DNA from 4 places in the Photobacterium toruni genome. Region 3 is predicted to be linked to each of the others. Evidence: predicted binding sites of a transcription regulator. Region 3 holds the regulator's gene; each other region holds the start of a gene.

The links. Region 3 encodes CRP, which controls carbon source genes, mostly activating them, when cyclic AMP is high. Its sites were predicted from a motif close to TGTGANNNNNNTCACA; they were not measured.
Region 1: a site for CRP is predicted at 1,344-1,359, ahead of OC457_RS07585 (CidA/LrgA family protein). Genes of this name have one in related genera too.
Region 2: a site for CRP is predicted at 1,410-1,425, ahead of rppH (RNA pyrophosphohydrolase). Genes of this name have one in related genera too.
Region 4: a site for CRP is predicted at 1,461-1,476, ahead of mlc (sugar metabolism global transcriptional regulator Mlc). Genes of this name have one in related genera too.

What each region holds. Positions count from the first base shown of each region.
Region 1 covers NZ_AP024854.1:1,603,524-1,606,740, forward strand. The annotation lists gene sbcB (exodeoxyribonuclease I) at 1-598, shown strand, start outside; gene OC457_RS07580 (hypothetical protein) at 758-1,264, shown strand; gene OC457_RS07585 (CidA/LrgA family protein) at 1,403-1,747, shown strand; gene OC457_RS07590 (CidB/LrgB family autolysis modulator) at 1,744-2,430, shown strand; gene cdd (cytidine deaminase) at 2,646-3,217, shown strand, end outside.
Region 2 covers NZ_AP024854.1:2,474,951-2,478,167, reverse strand. The annotation lists gene OC457_RS11695 (sigma-54-dependent transcriptional regulator) at 1-125, shown strand, start outside; gene mutH (DNA mismatch repair endonuclease MutH) at 168-848, opposite strand; gene rppH (RNA pyrophosphohydrolase) at 1,578-2,102, shown strand; gene ptsP (phosphoenolpyruvate--protein phosphotransferase) at 2,146-3,217, shown strand, end outside.
Region 3 covers NZ_AP024854.1:229,351-232,567, reverse strand. The annotation lists gene OC457_RS01105 (phosphoribulokinase) at 1-188, shown strand, start outside; gene OC457_RS01100 (OsmC family protein) at 293-697, opposite strand; gene crp (cAMP-activated global transcriptional regulator CRP) at 1,079-1,711, shown strand; gene OC457_RS01090 (hypothetical protein) at 1,895-2,089, shown strand; gene OC457_RS01085 (DUF1338 domain-containing protein) at 2,173-2,967, opposite strand; gene astD (succinylglutamate-semialdehyde dehydrogenase) at 3,008-3,217, opposite strand, start outside.
Region 4 covers NZ_AP024854.1:1,790,251-1,793,467, reverse strand. The annotation lists gene asnS (asparagine--tRNA ligase) at 1-352, opposite strand, end outside; gene queE (7-carboxy-7-deazaguanine synthase QueE) at 617-1,297, opposite strand; gene mlc (sugar metabolism global transcriptional regulator Mlc) at 1,571-2,785, shown strand; gene OC457_RS08550 (LysR family transcriptional regulator) at 2,782-3,217, opposite strand, start outside.

The DNA of each region.
Region 1 (3,217 bases), 1.4 Mb from region 3:
TCAACTGCGTGAACGTTTATACACTAAGCGTATCGATCTTGGTCCTGATGAGTTACCCGTCCCGATTAAAGAAGTGCATTTAAATAAGTGTCCGGTGCTTGCGCCTGCAAAAACCCTTAAAGCTGAAGATGCGGCACGATTAGGGATTGATCGCGAATTATGTCTTAAACATTTAGCACTATTAAAGCAGCACCCAGAAGTTCGTGCGAAGTTACTTGAAATGTTTAGTGTTAAACGTGAATACGCTAATAGCGGCAACGTTGATACCATGCTTTATGATGGTTTCTTCTCTACCGCTGATCGTTCTACGATGGATATTATTCGTGAAACGGCAGTTGATTCATTGGCAACCTTGGAAATCAATGTCGATGACGAGCGTATTAAGCCGCTATTGTTCCGCTATCGTGCGCGTAACTACCCTCTAACGCTTACCTATCAAGAACAACAACGTTGGAAACATCATTGCCAAGATTTCTTTGAAGAGAACATGCAAAAATACATGGAAAACTTTGAAGCGGCAGCACTTGATTGTCAATCTAATGAAAACAAAATGAAGATCATGAAGTCGCTATATGACTACATTAGCAAATTAGTGTAATTCATAACGCTACAAACATAATGTTATAAGCTCATCATATTCATTTATGGTGAGCTTTTTTATTATAAATAAGACCCGTTATTTGATGATTGTCGTAATTCCGTCAACACTTAATGCTATCGAGTGAGGTTGTATTCGAATAGTTTACAAATAGGTGGCATGATGACGACCAAAACAGCAATAAAATGTTATCGATTTGAAGGTATTGATTTTATTCCTGAAAACAGATTACTTCGATGGCATGACAATCAACAAACCCTATTAACTGATGACGAATCTCGTTTTTTAGCCTCGCTTTGTTATCTTGCTGGTGAAGTTGTCAGTATAGAATCGGTATATCGTTATACCTTTACCTACCCCAATGCATACGAAGATAGCAGCGATCATCATTATGATCTTAATATTTTATTACTCTCGCTATCTAAAAAATTACTTCGTAATGGAAAAATGGCAATACCTATCTATATTATTCCTAGCTATGGCTTTCGCGTGTCATTACCAAACACGGCAGCAGTACGTAATGAAATGCCTAAACTAAAAAAAGTGCTTCCGTGGAAAAATATTACCCAAAATCATTCAAAAAAACCTTTTCTTATGATGATAAATTTAAATTATGCAATCATTTTTGCTATCGTAATAATTACATTAACGCTACTGGTTAATTGATATTAGTTAACAACTAAGCATCATTAGTGCTTGTTTTATCAACGAAAACAAATATAGTTCATTACTCGTGAAAAATTAGTGTGACAATTGTCATGGTAATTTGTATGATGAATGAAACATTTAAGAGTTATTGTCCACATGAATTACATCCGCTCATTTGCCATCGTTATGGTTTGTTTCTTTTTAGGACAAGCTATTCAGCATTTTTCTAGGTTACCTGTTCCTGGCAGTATTATTGGTTTATTTATCCTTTTTATTGGCCTTGTTACTGGTGTTTGCCGTGCTGAATGGGTTGAAAGTACCTGCAATTTATTAATTAAACACATGGCGCTACTATTTGTGCCTGTTGGTGTCGGTTTAATGAATTACTTAGGTATCATTGAAAATAACGCTGCCATTATTTTTGCAAGTACACTTGGTAGTACCACTATTGTATTAATTGTGATCGGTTTAGCTGTACACCATAAGGAGAAAAATTCATGATTTGGTTAGTGGCAACTTTAGTCTGTTTTTATTCTGCGCGTTATTTAGCAATGAAAATCAAAAATCCTTTTTTCAACCCTCTTTTAATAACGCTTATTGTCATGATTGTGGCATTAAGATGGTTGGCAGTACCTTACCAAACCTATTTTGCTCAAAATGAAGTGATTAACTATTTATTAGGTCCTGCTGTTGTCGCGTTAGCTTTTCCTTTATATCAACAAATTGGGCTAATTCGCAGTAAGTGGAAAACGATTTTAACCTCTTGTTTTGTTGGTAGCGTATTATCAATGACCTTTGGTACTGCAATTGCTTTTTCTATGGGTGCTGATGCGCAACTTGCAGCCAGTATTTTACCTAAATCGATCACTACGCCACTCGCAATGGCTGCTTCTCAACAAATTGGTGGTATTCCTGCGATCACTTCTGCCATGGTTATTATTGTTGGTTTATTTGGTGCGGTATTAGGCTATCCGATCATGAAACTATTTCGTGTAAAGCACCCATTAGCAAAAGGCTTATCCATTGGTACGGTCTCACATGCATTAGGTACCGCTAAAGCTGTAGAAGAAGATTACCAAGAAGGTGCGTTTAGTTCGTTAGCATTGGTTATTTGTGGAATCATGACAACCCTATTGGCTCCACTGATGTTCCCTCTCTTATTACGTATTTTTGGGCATGCTTAACAGCAGTAAATACAGGTGAACAAAAAACAATCTAAATGGTCAAATATCAATAAGTTATTGAAATAATATCTTGTTAGTTTCAGAAACAAGTGTGACGCCACTCTCAATAATGTAATAGGTGCAATGGCAAAACAAATAATGTGATCAAGATCACTCTTAGAGTATGGAGATTCACATAGAATGTTTTGCCATAAACAATGAAGGAGTAACACCCAATGTACGCACGTGTTATAAAAGCATTAAGCTTATTACCTGCAGAATTGGCGTCAGCTTTAGAGCCTATTATTGAAGCTTCAGATTTCGATTCAACTATCAGTCCTGAGCAATTTGAATTTTTATTATCAACAACTCAGATGACAGACACTGAACTTCGCTTGGCTCTCCTTCCTATTGCTGCTTCTTATGCTGTAGTCCCTATTTCTAATTTCTATGTCGGTGCGATTGTTCGTGGCACATCAGGTCGCCTTTATTTTGGTGCCAACATGGAATTTGAAAACGCAAGTATGGCTTGTACTATTCATGCTGAACAATCTGCTATTAGCCACGCATGGATCAAAGGTGAAGTTGGCATTAAAGATGTCACTATTAATTACAGCCCTTGCGGTCACTGTCGTCAGTTCATGAATGAATTAACATCGGCTAATGACATGATTATCCAACTCCCTCAACGCGAACCAATGACCTTGCAACAATACTTACCTGATTCATTTGGTCCTTTAGATTTAGGGATTAAAGACGGTCTATTAAGTGATTTTGATAATGGCATTTGTATTGAAGAAAGCTCTGA
Region 2 (3,217 bases), 760 kb from region 3:
ATAATAAAGGCCAGATATCTGCTGCTGCACGTGAATTAGGCGTATCACGGGCAACAATGTACCGTTTATTGAATAAACATGAGCTAATTCCGCCATCTCGTTGTTTTCGTCAAAGCCACGCTTAGTTGATATGAGAAAATTAACTGTAATGGCTTCATTATTAATTATTAAATAAAGTGCTGTTGTAATAGTTGTCCTGTAAATTGTTTTTTTAAGTAGAAGCCACGGGGTAATGTTTTAATGGGTTGACCATTGGCGCCATAAGCTTCAGTGAGTACCTTGCTATTTGCCGCTTTTGGGCGTAATTGCAGTACTTCACCATGACGAGCTGTAATACTTTCTACTTGTCCTAGCACGATCAAATCCATTAATTCTTCCCAGTCTTGTTGTAATTGTGCTTCTTCCTCGACACTTGGACTCCATAATAACGCTGAGCCTACATGACGATCTTCAAGTGGAATATCGCGCTCGCCTTCAACTGGCATCCATAATACGCGTGCTAGTTTTTGTCTAATATGACTGTGCTGCCATTGTAAGCCTTGTACGCCAATTAAAGGAGCAACACAGACAAAAGTCGTTTCTAATGGTCGGCCTTGGTAGCTAATTGGTATTGTTTTAAGTTCAATGCCAAGGTCTATAAAATCAGGAACAGGTTTACTGCCTGCTGTTGCCCCTAAGTGCCATTCTAATAATTGGCCTACCCAACCTTTATCGCGTTTAAGGTTGGGAGGAGGAATAATTCCAGCTATCGCTGCTAATTCACCTAATGTCATGCCCGCTAATTGCTGAGCTCGATAAAGTAATTCAGCTTCCGTTTTTGGAGGAGATTGGGGTGTTTTTGTGATCATAAGATGTCGTGATAGTAAGTTATATCGAGTATTTACCGTTGTGAATATTAGCATATTTGCATGATATCGTATGCAAGGATCGGCGATGATCGTTGGTTGCGGGTCGAGATTTAAATTGATCTTTTTTACTTTGTTAAATGATATTACCTCTTGTAATGATTTAATAGCGATAACGTATCGTTGTTATTTAAGGCTAATATTAAAATAAAAAGATATCCACAGCTTTTTTTTTGAAAATATTTTATATTATTATGACTGGATATGCATACAGTATTAAGTTGAAAAAGTAATCAGTATGAGCGTGAGTTATTCAAAGTGATGACAGTGACATTACTGCTAAAGTCATTATTGGTTGATATTTAACCGATCATTTTTTGGTGATGTGAAATTTGTATTTATTTTAATTTATTATAGTACGGTTTTTATTTTATCTTTATGTTTTAAAATGGGAAAAATGTATTTTTTAATGTTTTTATTATTCATTTGTAAGGCGTTGATTGTTCGTTAAATCTGTTTTTTTTAGGTTTCTACACAAATCTATCCACAGAAAGAGTGAATAAATGTGGGATATGTCTCATTTGATTGTCTTTAAAGTAATCAGAGTGCAAAGTTATCCAGAATGCAGTTTAAATTGGGTGAAACGCATCGATATTGATGAATGTTTGTTTACCGATCACGTCTACTATGAAAAAATCACTATTAATAGATATTTATACTTGAGGTCGTCCAGTGATTGATGGCGATGGATACCGCCCTAATGTTGGGATCGTTATCTGCAATGGCCATGGGCAGGTATTTTGGGCTCGACGATATGGACAACATTCTTGGCAATTTCCGCAAGGTGGCATTGATGAAGGTGAAACGCCTGAGCAGGCTATGTACCGTGAATTGTATGAAGAAGTAGGTTTAACCAAAAAAGATGTCAGGATAATTGCGTCAAGCCGACACTGGTTACGTTATAAATTACCGAAGCGTCTTGTGCGGTGGGATTCAAAACCTGTTTGTATCGGTCAAAAGCAAAAGTGGTTTTTGCTGAGTTTGGAATGCGATGAGTCCAAGGTCAATATGCAGCGTGGTGTAACACCTGAGTTTGATGGTTGGCGCTGGGTAAGTTATTGGTACCCAGTAAGACAAGTCGTCTCTTTTAAACGTGATGTATACCGTCGTGCGTTAAAAGAGTTTGCAGCTGTTGCAATGCCATTTAAAGAATGGAAAGAACGTAAATTTAAACGCATTAAAAATAAGCGCAATTAGCAAGTAGAGGTTATTGGCTCACAGGCACAATTAAAGGCTCGTTATGCTGACACAGCTAAGAGAAATTGTTGACAAGGTTGTCAGCGCCCACACATTGATCGATGCATTAGATCAATTAGTCTCAAATACGACTCAGGTAATGACGACTGACTGTTGTTCAGTATACATTGCCGATCATCAGCGTCAGATTTATACCTTGATGGCAACACAAGGGTTAAATAAGTCACGGCGACGCATTAGTTTACGCTTTGATGAAGGGTTAGTAGGGTTAGTCGGACAACGAGCCGAGCCATTAAATGTTGCTGATGCTCGAGTACATCCCCATTTTAAACACCTTCCAGGGATCGGAGAGGAATCTTTTCGATCCTTTTTTGGTACACCTATTATACATCAGCGCCAAGTCCTTGGTGTTATTGTGGTTCAACAACGCGAGCAACGTGAATTTACCGAAAGTGAAGAATCTTTTTTAGTTACCCTTGCGGCGCAGTTAGCGGGTATTTTAGCCCATGCTAAAGCGCAAGGAATGTGGTTTGAAAAAGGTAATCGACTTCATTTAACCGGTTCTGCGGCGTCCAGTGGGGTCGCGATTGCTAAAGCATGGTGGGATGATACTCAACCCTTACTCGATCATGTTGCACCAGCATCATGTTTAGATATTCATGCAGAGCAAGAACGGTTAACCATTGCAATTGATGCGGCAGCGAAAGAATTTCGTCGCTTACGAAAACGCTTTGATAGTGACTTACAAAAAGAAACTCTCGCGATTTTTGATTTATTTAGTCATTTACTCAATGATCCGTTATTACGGGCTGATCTAAAAACACATATTGATCGCGGCGATCAAGCTGAATGGGCCGTTCGACAAGTGGTTGAAACCTATTCAAATCGATTTGCCAATATGAAAGATCAATATATTAGAGAACGGGCTCGTGATATTTGTGAGCTTGGGCAGCGACTATTATATTTTTTATGTGATAACAAACCAAATGAACAGCAATGGAATGAACCCATTGTCTTGTTAACTCGAGAATTAACTGCTGCGATGATTGCTTCAGTGCCTGCTGGAAAGCTTGCTGCTGTGGTTGCACAAGATGGTGCTGCTAATTCTCATGCCG
Region 3 (3,217 bases):
GCTTTGTGGTGATCCGCTTTCGTGGTTTAAAGAATGTCGACTTTCCCTATTTACTCGCCATGATTCAAGGTTCATTTATGTCACGCCACAATACCCTCGTTGTGCCTGGCGGAAAAATGAGTTTTGCGATGGAACTCATTATGCGACCGTTACTTGAACAATTAATTGCAAACGGCAAAATAGCTTAAGTGGTACGTCAAATATAAGACCTAAAGATTAACAATCAGACGTAACCGTTAGTGACATTAATGAACGGTTACTGATCTCAGCAACCGCCATTCTTATATGAACATTACGCCACAACAATCTCATAGCTATGGCTCATATCAACCCCCTGACCGAGCATTAAACACACTGAGCAGTATTTTTCGAGAGAATCAGCCACCACCTTACTCACTAATTCATCACTTAGGTCATGGCCCGTAACAACAAAGTGTAAATTTGCATGTGTAAAAATTCGTGGGGCTTGCTCACGACGTTCAGCAGTAACACTCACCTCACAAGCAGTGATCTGTTGATGTAAATCTTGTAATCCACTAACGACATCTACGGAGCTACACCCTCCAGCGGCCATTAATACTAATTCCATTGGGCTCGGGGCTTTTTCGCCACCATTACCATCTAAAACAACGCTATGACCCGATGCTGATTGACCCACAAAAGTCATATTTTCTAACCACTTTACACGTGACTGCATTTTTATATCCTTTAGCTATATTCTTCAAAAATTTATCTTATTTTTGTTGATAATTCCATCAGTGCAATCGTGTTTATTGTGCTTAATGCTAATTACGTTGCATATTTATATTTGTAAAATTAGAGAATAAAACCACTTTAAAACGATACTGCAGGCAACTAACTCACAACGATGTGATCATGTGCACACTTATCTCTCATAAATGAGCCTATCTGCTCGATCAATATCAAGAAAAAGCGTGAGAAAAAGGATACACTCTAAGCCAGTTCAAGTTAACTCACAGCTTAGCCGCTGAGTGAATAACCCTGCCAACACTTCGTTTTGTTTAGTTATCTCTACAGAACATATTGTTGGGCAACATATGCAGAGGAAGTTAGTAATATGGTTCCAGGTAAACCGCAAACAGATCCAACTTTAGAGTGGTTTCTTTCCCATTGTCACATTCACAAATATCCATCAAAGAGCACGTTAATTCACGCAGGTGAAAAAGCTGAGACTTTGTACTATATCGTGAAGGGTTCTGTTGCTGTATTAATCAAGGATGAAGAAGGTAAGGAGATGATCCTTTCTTACCTAAACCAGGGTGACTTTATTGGTGAACTCGGCTTGTTCGAAGAAGACCAAGAACGTACAGCTTGGGTTCGTGCAAAAAGCCCTTGTGAAGTTGCAGAAATTTCATTTAAGAAATTCCGTCAGTTAATTCAAGTGAATCCAGATATTCTAATGCGTTTATCTGCTCAAATGGCATGCCGCTTACAAGTGACAAGTCAAAAGGTAGGTGATCTTGCATTCCTTGATGTAACAGGCCGTATTGCACAAACGTTATTGAATCTGGCAAAACAACCCGATGCAATGACACATCCTGATGGCATGCAAATTAAGATCACTCGTCAAGAAATTGGCCAGATCGTAGGTTGTTCTCGCGAAACTGTGGGTCGAATCTTAAAAATGCTGGAAGAGCAAAATCTTATTTCTGCTCATGGCAAAACGATTGTAGTTTACGGTACACGCTAATTTTTAGCGGTACGTTAATTACCAATGAAACCGCAGCTTATATCTGCGGTTTTTTTTATGCTAAATTTCCCCTTTAATATCCTCATAATATAATCATTAATAGCGGTAGTCTCACTGTTAAATTTTAATTTGTAATAACATCCATTCATGCTACATTTCACTTACAAATGGACTTTTAAATCAATGATGATCAATATGGATATTGAACGCTTTTCTGCTAATAGTTACACCACCGTACCTGGCGTACTGACCGGCCAACCAACAACCATTGAAATGACCGGATTTAGTGATAGCCGTTGTTACCTTGAACAACAAACCGGATTACGTCGTTGCCCTGCAGATGAATCAGGTGTTTGGGGTTCACCGCTCGATAATTAATTTAAATTCTAAACAGCACTCATATAATGCAGTGCTGTTTTCTATTCTTCGAGACTTGATCCTATGAAGTTAAGGTTCATCTTTTAACTGTCCGTACTTTCAAATATCTTATTTGCTGAAGCTGTAACAAAGCCTAAATATAACTCACCATTAGGTTGCGGATAACGTTTAGCAAATTCATAAAAACCACCCGGAATCTTATGAATACCATCTCGAAAACTGACACCAACGACATCTGCCATCGTAGCTGATTGCTCTAACATTACTTCTGCATTACCTTTTATCTCGCCGCCTGATTGATTAATCACAAACTGGTTATGACGTAATAAATGATTAACCTCTTCAAGATTAGAGAACTGTTCTAATTGATTAATACTCACCGTGAAATGATTGGCCCCAAAACCATGGGCTGCCACCCATGCCGCATATTCACTTTCAGCAGCTAAAAATTGATAAGTTGCAAAGTCAATTTGCCATGGACGCCCACCATAAACAAAATCAGGCTGGCAAAAATAATCATCATCCACCTGATCTAGCAATCCTCGTATCGCACGCTGTAATTCAGCCGAACACCCTGCTAATTGTAATTCACTAATAAACACTTTTGGCAGTAAAGGATTAGCATGAATAAATGACTCGGCATACAGCTTCTTAGCACTGAAATGATATTTTGCTTGCGGTTGATAGCCCAAAGCAATAAATGGTGCGGCAAGCACTGCTAACCCACACTTAGGCAACCCAAAACTACGCAACGCAATATGGTCATTGAGCAACGCGGTATCTTCAGTTAACAACTGCTGTATTTGAACTGCAGAAGGGCATAAACGTCGACTATAATCATGCCATAAGCCATCAAAAATTTGTGTAATAGATTCCATAATCAACCTGCTTATTAAAAGCATTATCAGTCATTAAACCTTAGCTCAAGCTCACTCCTGGCGCTAATTGAGCCGGCAACTGTAATTGCTCCCCCTCAATCGATGCCATCGGATAAGCACAATAGTCTGCAGCATAATAAGCACTTGGACGAAGATTACCTGATGCACCAGGACCACCAAAAGGGGCATCGCCACTCGCGCCTGTTAATGGTCGGTTGCGATTTACAATTCCAGCACGAATATGCTCAAC
Region 4 (3,217 bases), 1.4 Mb from region 3:
TAGAGTGGCGTGTTTTAGCCATTGGGTATGTTTCAGCATCTTCTACCCAGCCAACAACTTTAACGGCTGTTGCTGCTAATTCGAAATCTTGACCTTTAGCAGGAGAAGCAACAATTGTACCAGTGACTTCAACAGAGCAACCCGTTGTTAATTTTAGTACTTCTTCTTGATAATTATTTAACTCATTAGAGACCACGGCCTGAATCGGGTCGAAACAAGAGCCGTCATAAATGGCAAGGAAAGAAATTCCAGCTTTGGAATCACGACGTGAGCGAACCCAACCGCGAACAGTGACTTCACTGTCGATAGCGAGTTTACCGCTTAATACGTCTGTTACAGGCGCGTAAGTCATGTTTAAGTTATTCTCCGTTTAGGCACTTCACTTTGGAATTAAAGTATTACGTGCTTAAAGATATCGTTGTGTAAGTAATATTACCTTTCTTACGTCAAGCATCAAGTACTGATCTCATTAGATTGACAAATTGATGTGGGAAAGTGGAAATTTATACTGAATGGTGGTTAAGAAATGATCACTTTGGCAATGATAAGTAAATATAGGTCTTATCATTGCCTTGTTATTTGTAGATGCTATAGCGAAAGATAAAAATATTTAGGGTTAAGCAATCGCTAGATATTTATGAGTTTGGATCGATAAACGCCAATTACGCGCGATACATGTTGCAATGCATAGTTCTGTTGCTCGCGATTTTTGACTGATAGGTTGCAGTGCTATTGTGACATCATTACGTAGTGTTACTGGCGCTAATAAAGTGTCTAATTGTTCAATGTCTTTATGTGTTCCAACTGGATGCTTGATCTCATTTGCACGTGCTAACGCCGAAGGTAGTACTGGCAGCTTTGCTTTCATATTGATTTTAGGTGATACCGTAACCCATGTTTGATCACTGGCTAAAATCTCTGAGGTACCACTGGTTTCAATTTGGCAGTTAAACCCGGCTTTTTCTAAAGCAATTGTCAGTGGACGAAGGTCATAAATACACGGCTCACCACCAGTGATCACCACATGTTTAGCCGTATAGCCTTGAACAATTAATAGCTTAATAATGCCATTTGCATCAAGTTGTGTCCAAAGTGGGGAGTCTTCTGTTTTAACCATAATACGTTCAACGCTGACTAAATCTTCAGTTTCAGCTGTCCATGTTTGTTTAGTATCACACCATGAACAGCCAACAGGGCAGACTTGTAAACGAACAAAAATAGCAGGAACACCAGTGAATACACCTTCACCTTGAATGGTTTCGAAGACTTCATTAATTTTGTACACGTAAAACCTCATATTCTCATATCGTTACTTTTTGCCATTATAACCTAGGTGTCACTTGTGAGTGATGCTGGGCTAAAGTGCCGAAGAGATTAAATTTACTAATTGAAATTATACTCGGCGAAATGCCGATTTATCATTATGTCAGAAGCGAAAGCGGAAGTCTTTAGGGATTCCTCGTGATGTCTGTCACGTCCTGAGTACAAGATGCTTCACAATTAGTTCGCAAAGTAAAAAAATTGCAAAACGAATACTATTTATTGCTGTTTTTTCTCTAGGAGTATCGACATGTATGTCGCTCAGCCAGGTCATATTGATCATATAAAAAGAAATAATGCCGGGAGCGTATATAAACTTATTGATCTGTACGGACCTATTTCACGGATTGAATTATCTAAACGTAGTCAATTAGCACCAGCAAGTATTACCAAGATTACTCGTGAATTGATTGATGCTCATTTGATAAAAGAAACGCAAGATCAGGAGTCAACGAGTCGAGGACGACCCGCTATTGGACTTGTCCCTGCAAATGAAGGTTGGCAATTTTTATCAATTCGATTAGGCCGAGGCTATTTGACGATTGCTTTACATTCGTTAAGTGGTGAGATTTTAGTTGAAGAAAGACAAAATATTCATCAACTGCAGCAAGATGATGTTGTTGCTAAATTATTGACTGAAATTAATGTGTTTTTTGCTAATCATGTTAGTGCGATTGATCGTATTTCGGCTATTGCGGTTTCATTACCTGGGCTTGTAAATGCTGATGACGGTATTGTTTTACAAATGCCACACTATACGATAGAAAATTTACCATTGAGTGATATTCTTCATCAGGCGACAGGATTACCTGTTTTTGTTGGCAATGATACTCGTTCATGGGCATTAGCTGAAAAACTATTTGGTAATTCACGTGGTATATCAAATTCTATTTTAGTTTCAGTACATCATGGCGTTGGCGCTGGAATTATTTTAGATGATGCGGTACTTCAAGGGCGAACTGGTAATGTTGGTGAACTAGGTCATATTCAGATTAAACCTTATGGTAAACGCTGTTTTTGCGGTAATCATGGGTGTTTAGAAACCGTGGCAAGTTTATCTGCCGTTTTAGATCAAACATTGATTTGTTTACAAGATGGACACCCATCAGTATTAACAACATCAACCCTAACAATTGAGTCTATTTGTGATGCTGCGGTTGCTGGTGATCCCCTTGCGAACCAAATTATTACTGATTTGGGGCATCACCTTGGTCAAGCGATAGCAATTATGGTCAATCTATTTAATCCGCAGCGGATCTTAATCGGTGGTGAATTAAATCGAGCTAAATCAGTATTATATCCTGCTATTATGGAATGTGTTATCGCTCAAACATTGCCTATTTATAATCGTGATCTCGAACTTCAAGAAAGTCGTTTTTACACTCAAGCAACCATGCCTGGTGCGGCGTTGGTAAAACAAGCTCTTTATGACGGACATTTATTGATGAAACTAATTGATGGTTAAAATTGTTCTTTAATTTCCATATAGCTTTCTCGAATATGTTCAATAAGTGCTTGAATCCGTTTAGCCGGTTTGCGGGTGTAAGGATAAACTGCATAAATACCAACCACTTTCCCTGCATGAGCCGCTAATACCTCAATTAATTGACCCTGCTGTAATTCACTATAAACCAGACAGGTGGGTAAGTAAGCAATACCATTACCTGCCAGTGCTACTTTTTTTAATGCAGCTGCGTTATCTGATGAAAAGTTACCACTGACCTTATGGGTGTAAATTTTATTTTGACGAATAAATTGCCAGTCAAAAGGGCCGGTGCTTTGTGGGTTATAGCCTAAGCAATTATGACTATTAAGGGCTTTTGGTGTTTCAGGTATGCCATGTTGTTCAAAGTAAGCGGGTGAAGCACAGATAACCCAACGAGAATTAAAAATATGA